DNA from 2 places in the Kocuria aegyptia genome. Region 2 is predicted to be linked to the other one. Evidence: predicted binding sites of a transcription regulator. Region 2 holds the regulator's gene; the other holds the start of a gene.

Region 1 (3,400 bases), on a different contig from region 2:
GGTCGGCAACGTGCGCAACAACTCCCCGGAGCTCGTGGAGCCGCAGCGGAGCCTGTTCTGAGCGCCCGCGAGCCCGCCGGCCGGATCGCCGACTTCGTCCGCGCCCACGGCGGCGGGGTCGTGGCGACCAACAGCGGCGACGGCTGCCCCGAGTCCGCGTGGATCAACCTCGCGGCCCACGGGGACGGGCGGCTGGTCTTCGGCACGAACGAGCGCAGCCGCAAGTACGCCAACCTCCGCGCGGACCCCCGGGTCTCCCTCGTGGTGGTCTCCGGGACGGGCCAGGAGTTCCAGCTCGAGGGCGAGGCCACGGTGCTCGAGGGGCCCGACGCGCGGGACGCCGGCGAGGTGCTGGAGTCCCGGCACCCGGGTGCCACGGGCAAGGCCAGCACCCGGCTCGTGGCGGTGCGCCCCCGCTGGGCGCGGTTCGTCGACATCTCCGTCGATCCGCCTGTCCGGGAGGAGTTCGTGCCCTGATCCGGCCGCTGGGACGCCACCGGAGAGGCCCGGGACCCGCGGCGTGGGTCCCGGGCCTCTCCTGTGGCCTTGTCGGGGCCGTGTTCGTGGTGTTCGTTCCGGCGTCCCCCGGTCCGGAGCGTCCGACGGGTTCAGACGTAGTCCGTCTCGGGGACCCAGCGGTTGAAGTCGAGCGTCAGGTAGAGCGCGAGCGCCGCGGCGTTGTCCTCGTCGATCCGCAGGCAGACCTGGTCGTAGCCGTTGTCGTACAGGGTGCCCATGGCGCAGCGCACGAGCTGCTCGGCCAGGCCCTGGCGGCGGCGGGAGGCCGCCGTGAACAGCTCGAAGATGTAGGGGACGTCGGGGAGGTCCTCGCCGGTCCGCCGGGACAGCACGAGCGCAGCGGCCACCACGGTCCCGTCGTCGTCGACCACCACCGGCGAGGCGTCCGGGAGGAAGGGCCCGTACTCCCCGTCGAAGACGCCCCGGATCACCTGGCGGGCCTCCTCCAGGCTGGAGACCCCGCCCTGCTCGTAGGAGGAGTAGTAGAGCTGGGCGAGGCTCTCGGCGTCCTCCGGACCGGCCGGACGCAGGGTCACCGCGGGAGCTTTGGTGTTCGCCGCGGTGTGGGCGATCAGCGTGATGGTTCCGGTCATGGGAGGCCTCCGTGAGGTCGACGCCGGCTGCTCCGGCGGGGCGGACGAGGGACAGGGGACGTCCGGGCGGGCCGCGCAGGGCAGGCCCTCCGTGCTCTCAGCGTATCCATTTCGCTGGGCTTGTCCATGCTTCTCCGCTCCTGATCGCAAAAGTGAACGCACTGGGCGGAGCGGTGTTTCCAGGGAACAGGTGTTCCCATTCCATCTCTTCCGGGTTTAGCGTGTCGTACAGAGGTTCTAGCTTCCAGGGGACAGGGCGCACCGCGGGACGGGCGCCGGCCGAGAGGGAGAGGAGCCGTCGTGGGTTTCCTGACGGAGAGCGTCGACGTGGACTGCGGCACGGACGGAGTGCCGGTGAGCGTGCGCTGGCGCGAGCGGAACTATCTGGTGGCAGAGGGCCCCGTGCGCTGGTACGAGCGCCGCGCCTGGTGGTCCGAGGACGCGCGGCTGCCCAAGGATCGCGGGATCGGGGCGGTGGACCAGCAGATGTGGCGGGTCCAGGTCCAGCTGAACCCCCGCTCCGAGCTGCTGACCCTCGAGCTCGTCCACACCCTCGACACCGGGCGCTGGCGGCTGCTCGCGGCCACGAGCGCCTCGGGGATCCGGGTGGTGCGCTGTGCATAGCCCCGCCGCAGGTGCATAGGATCGGAGGCGGAGACCGCACCGCAGAACGTGAGGGAGCACCCGTGAGACTCGGCACCGTGCGACGCGACGGCACCACCCAGGCCTTCCGGCAGGAGGACGGGCGGACCGTCTACCTCCCCGTTCCCGACGTCGGGGCGCTCCTCGCCGGGGGCGACCTGCGGCTGCCGGGGGAGCCGGGCCCCGCGCCGGCCCCGCAGGACCTGGCGACCCCCGTCCTGCGCCCGGGCAAGATCCTGTGCGCCGGGCTGAACTTCTACGACCACGCGGAGGAGGTCGGCCAGCAGATCCCGGAGCATCCCACGATCTTCGCGAAGTACGCCACCGCGCTCATCGGCCCCACCGACCCCATCGCCATGCCGGAGGAGTCCGAGAAGATCGACTGGGAGGCCGAGCTCACCGTGGTGATCGGCTCGCCCCTGCGCCACGCCACGCTCGACCAGGCACGGGCCGCGATCGCCGGGTACACCATCATGAACGACATCTCGGTGCGGGACTGGCAGGGCCGGACCTCCGAGTGGTTCCAGGGCAAGAACTTCGACCGCACCACCCCGGTGGGTCCCGTGGTGGTGACCTCCGACGAGATCGACCCCGAGACGGGGCTGGCGATCCGCTGCACCGTGGACGGCGTGCGGCACCAGGACTCCGGCACCGACCGGATGATCTTCTCCGCCGTGGAGCTCGTCGAGTACCTCAGCCGGTTCCTGACCCTCGAGCCCGGGGACCTCGTGGCCTGCGGCACTCCCGCCGGCGTGGGCCTGGCCAAGAAGCCCCGCCGGATCTGGCTGCGCGACGGTCAGGAGGTCGTCACCGAGATCGAGGGCATCGGTGAGCTGCGCAACGTCTGCACCCCGGCCGAGGACCTCCCGGCGGCCGGCTGACCCGGTCCGCCGCACCCGGCCCCGCCTGTTCCACCGTCCGGACATCCACCGTCCGGACATCCACCGTCCGGACATCCACCGTCCGGACATCCACCGTCCGGACATCCACCGTCCGGACATCCACCGTCCGGACATCCACCGTCCGGACATCCACCGTCCTGTTCCCGCCTTCGACCGGAGGACCCCATGGCGACGATCGGCTTCCACGCCTCCCACGAGCAGATCCCTCCCGAGCAGCTGCTGCGCGACGTCGGGCACGCCCAGCAGGCCGGCTTCGGGGCCGCCATGTGCTCGGATCACCTCGAGCCGTGGTCACCGCACCAGGGCCACTCCGGGTTCGCCCTGTCCTGGCTGGGCGCCGCCCTGGCCACCACGGACCTGCCGTTCGGGTTCGTGCACGCCCCCGGCCGGCGCTACCACCCCGTGGTCACCGCCCAGGCCACGGCCACCCTCGCCCGCATGTTCCCCGGCCGGATCTGGACCGCCCTGGGCAGCGGGCAGAAGCTCAACGAGCGGCCCGTCGCCCCGGACTGGCCGGCCAAGGAGCAGCGGCAGCGGTTCCTCGAGGGCAGCTTCGACGCGGTCCGCCGGCTGCACGCGGGCGAGGAGGTGTCCTGCCGCGAGCCGTTCCACGCCGACCGCGCGCGGGTCTGGGACCCGCCGGAGACCCCGCCCGCCCTGCTCGTGGCAGCGCTCACCCCGACGACGGTCCGCCGCTTCGCTCCCGTGGCCGACGGGTTCATCACCGTCCAGCAGCCCCTGGAG
Region 2 (3,400 bases):
GGTCCAGCGCCTGCGGGAGTGGGCGCGCGAGACCGGCACCGGGGACCGGGACGAGGTGCTCCCGGGGGTCAGCGACCGCGCCTGGCGCCAGGTGTCCGTCACGGCCAAGGAGTGCCTGGGCCGCAGCTGCCCCCTGGTCGAGGACTGCTTCGCCGAGCTCGCCAAGCAGCGGGCCGGCGAGGCCGACATCGTCATCACCAACCACGCCCTGCTCGCGATCAACGCGTTCGAGGGCATCACCGTGCTGCCCGAGCACGACGTCGTGGTCATCGACGAGGCCCACGAGCTCCAGGACCGGGTGACGGGCGCCGTCACGGGCCAGCTCTCCTCGGCCATGGTGCGCTCGGCCGCCGCGTCCGCGCGCAAGCACACCTCCGCGAACCCCGATTCCCTCACCGCCGGAGCTGCGAACCTCGAGGCGGCCCTGATGGGCGCTCCCGCCGAGCTGCTGCACCGCGGCCTCGGGGACGCCCAGGCGGCGGCCGTGGCCCAGATCCGGGACGCCGCCCGCACCGTCATGACCGAGTCCAAGGCCGGTGCCGGGGAGAAGGACGGGGACGCCGGCCGGCAGATGGCCCGCTCCCGGGTGAGCGACGTCCTCGACCTGGCCGAGCGGATCCTCGCCGCCGAGGAGCACCGAGAGGTGCTGTGGATCTCCCGGCAGGGCGGCTGGGAGCCCGGCCGCGGCTACGTGCCCGCGGAGGACACGGACCCCGCGACCCTGCACGTGGCGCCGCTCAGCGTGGCCGGCACGCTGCGGGAGGGGCTCTTCGACGGGCGCACCGTGGTCCTCACCTCGGCGACCCTGTCCGTCGGCTCGTCCTTCGACTCCGCCGCCGGCGCCCTCGGCCTGCGGGGGGAGGGCGCTCCGCGCTGGGAGGGCGTGGACGTGGGCAGCCCCTTCGACTACCCGCGACAGGGCATCCTCTACCTCGCCAAGCACCTGGAGAAGCCCGGCCGCCGGCTCACGGAGGCCCAGCTGGACGAGATGCTGGCCCTGCTGGAGGCCTCCCGGGGCGGGGCGCTGGGGCTGTTCTCCTCCCGCCGGGCGGCGGAGGAGGCGGCCGAGGCCCTGCGCGAGCGCACCGATCTGCCGATCCTGTGCCAGGGGGAGTCCTCGCTCGCGGGACTCGTCCAGGAGTTCACCGACGACCCCGCCACGAGCCTGTTCGGCACGATGAGCCTGTGGCAGGGCGTCGACGTCCCGGGGGCCTCGTGCCGGCTCGTGATGATCGACCGGATCCCCTTCCCGCGCCCGGACGACCCGCTGGCGAGCGCCCGCAGCCGCGCCGCGGAGCGGGCCGGCGGAAACGGGTTCATGTCCGTCTCCGCGACGCACGCGGCCGTGCGGCTGGCCCAGGGCGCCGGGCGGCTCATCCGCGCGGGCGGGGACCGCGGGGTCGTGGCGATCCTGGACTCCCGGATCGCCACCGCCCGCTACGGCGGGTTCCTCCGCGGGTCCCTGCCGCCGCTGTGGACCACCACGGACCGCTCGGTGGTGCTCGGGGCGCTGCAGCGGCTCGCCGTGGGCTGAGCACGCCCGGCCCCGGGCCCTGACCCGCTCGGGGCTCGGGCGAGGTGGACGCCGCGACGGCGCCGGGCCCGGACCACACCGGAGGGCCCCGGGCCCCGGCCGGCGGCGGAGAGCCCTGGGCACGGCGGCTCAGAGGCTGCGCAGCACCGAGACGACCTTGCCCATCACCGTGGCGTGGTCGCCCAGGATCGGCTCGTAGCGCGTGTTCTGCGGCAGCAGCCAGGTGTGGCCGTCGCGCTGGCGGAAGGTCTTGACCGTGGCCTCGTCGTCGAGCAGGGCCGCCACGATGTCGCCGTTGTCGGCGGCGCTCTGCCGGCGCACCACGACCCAGTCGCCGTCGCAGATCGCGGCGTCGATCATCGAGTCGCCCTTGACGCGCAGCATGAACAGCTCGCCGTGCCCGACCAGCTGGCGGGGCAGCGCCAGGACGTCCTCGACGGCCTGCTCGGCCGTGATCGGCCCGCCCGCGGCGATGTGGCCGACCAGGGGGACCATGGTCACGTCCGCCGAGGTCGACAGCTCGGCCACGGCGTCGTGGGCGGCGGGGCGCGCTGTGCGCCCGGTCGGCGCCGCGGCGTCCTCGCGCGACGATCCGTCGGCCTCCGCCCCGGCGGTTCCGCGCAGCTGCAGGGGAGTGAGCACCTCCATGGCCCGGGGGCGCTTGGGGTCGCGGCGCAGATACCCGAGCTTCTCGAGCTGGGAGAGCTGGTGGGTGACGCTGGAGAGCGAGGCCAGGCCCACGAGGTCCCCGATCTCGCGCATGGACGGCGGATAGCCGTGCTCGGCGATGGAGCGCTGGATGGCCTCGAGGATGGTGCGCTGGCGCACGCTGAGCCCGCGGCTGCGCGAGCGCGCCCCGGGGCGGGCGCCCCGGGTGCCGGGCTCCTCGGGGGTGGGGGGCTGGGCCATGGGAGCGTCGTCCTTTCCCGTCCGGCTGCTGGTGCCGCCGCCGGTCCGCGCGGTCCCGGTTCCGATGTCGGACCCGGGTGGTTCGATGGGTCCCGTCCGGAAGGCGCCGGGGGTCCGCAGCGCGCGCCGGCCGGAGGCCCGAACCTGTCCTCAGCCTAGGCGACACGCCGTGCGCGTTCAAACACATGTACGACCCGGTGTCGACAGCATTCGCAGACACGTGCTAGACATGGGTCATCGGTATTCGAAGGTATGTTCGATCGAATGGAGGTCCGGAGGGACCCTCGACCGGACCGGTGTTCGAGATCGCCCGCTCCGTGCGGGAACGTCAAGGAGTTCATGTCATGAGTGCCAGTGCCACCCTCAGCGCCGTCGCCGCCCGCCGGCGCGAGTCCGCAGGACCCGCCCGAGGCCTCGGCCGTGCGCTCCGGCGGGTCCGCCCCGCGCGCTCCGGATCCCGCACCCCGCTGACCCTCACCCGCCGCGGCCGCCTGGTGTTCCTGGGGCTGCCCGTCCTCGCCGGCTCGGCCGCCCTGGTCGTGCTGGCCGTGATCTTCCTCGTCCCCTCCACGGCCACGGCCACGAGCGAGCCCGTCCCGGGCTCCGGGACCGAGCAGACCACCGTGTTCCCGGGGCAGAGCCTGTGGGAGCTCGCCGTGGCCGCCGATCCGGAGCGCGACCCGCGGGACGTCATGGACGAGATCGTGGAGCTCAACGACCTGGACAGCTCCGTGCTCGTGGCCGGACAGCGCCTCGAGGTCCCCGCCGCCTGAACGACCCGCCCCGGGCGGAGCACTAAACTGTCCGGGTGACGCAGAACCTGGACCGACTCAACGCCCTCCCGCTCCGCGACGACCTGCGCGGCAGGGCGCCGTACGGCGCCCCGCAGCTCGACGTCGCCGTGGCGCTCAACACCAACGAGAACACCCATCCGGTCCCGGCGGACGTGCACGCGGC

Evidence for each region. Region 2 encodes LexA, which represses DNA repair genes until DNA is damaged. Its sites were predicted from a motif close to TCGAACANNTGTTCGA; they were not measured.
Region 1: the regulator LexA is predicted to act here: its motif matches at 1,337-1,352, upstream of ABD220_RS07210 (DUF6504 family protein).

What each region holds. Positions count from the first base shown of each region.
Region 1 covers NZ_BAAAOA010000015.1:185,028-188,427, reverse strand. The annotation lists gene ABD220_RS07225 (SOS response-associated peptidase) at 1-61, shown strand, start outside; gene ABD220_RS07220 (pyridoxamine 5'-phosphate oxidase family protein) at 58-477, shown strand; gene ABD220_RS07215 (GNAT family N-acetyltransferase) at 609-1,112, opposite strand; gene ABD220_RS07210 (DUF6504 family protein) at 1,413-1,736, shown strand; gene ABD220_RS07205 (fumarylacetoacetate hydrolase family protein) at 1,799-2,635, shown strand; gene ABD220_RS07200 (TIGR03885 family FMN-dependent LLM class oxidoreductase) at 2,822-3,400, shown strand, end outside.
Region 2 covers NZ_BAAAOA010000005.1:182,615-186,014, forward strand. The annotation lists gene ABD220_RS01595 (ATP-dependent DNA helicase) at 1-1,534, shown strand, start outside; gene lexA (transcriptional repressor LexA) at 1,664-2,443, opposite strand; gene ABD220_RS01605 (LysM peptidoglycan-binding domain-containing protein) at 2,788-3,216, shown strand; gene ABD220_RS01610 (histidinol-phosphate transaminase) at 3,252-3,400, shown strand, end outside.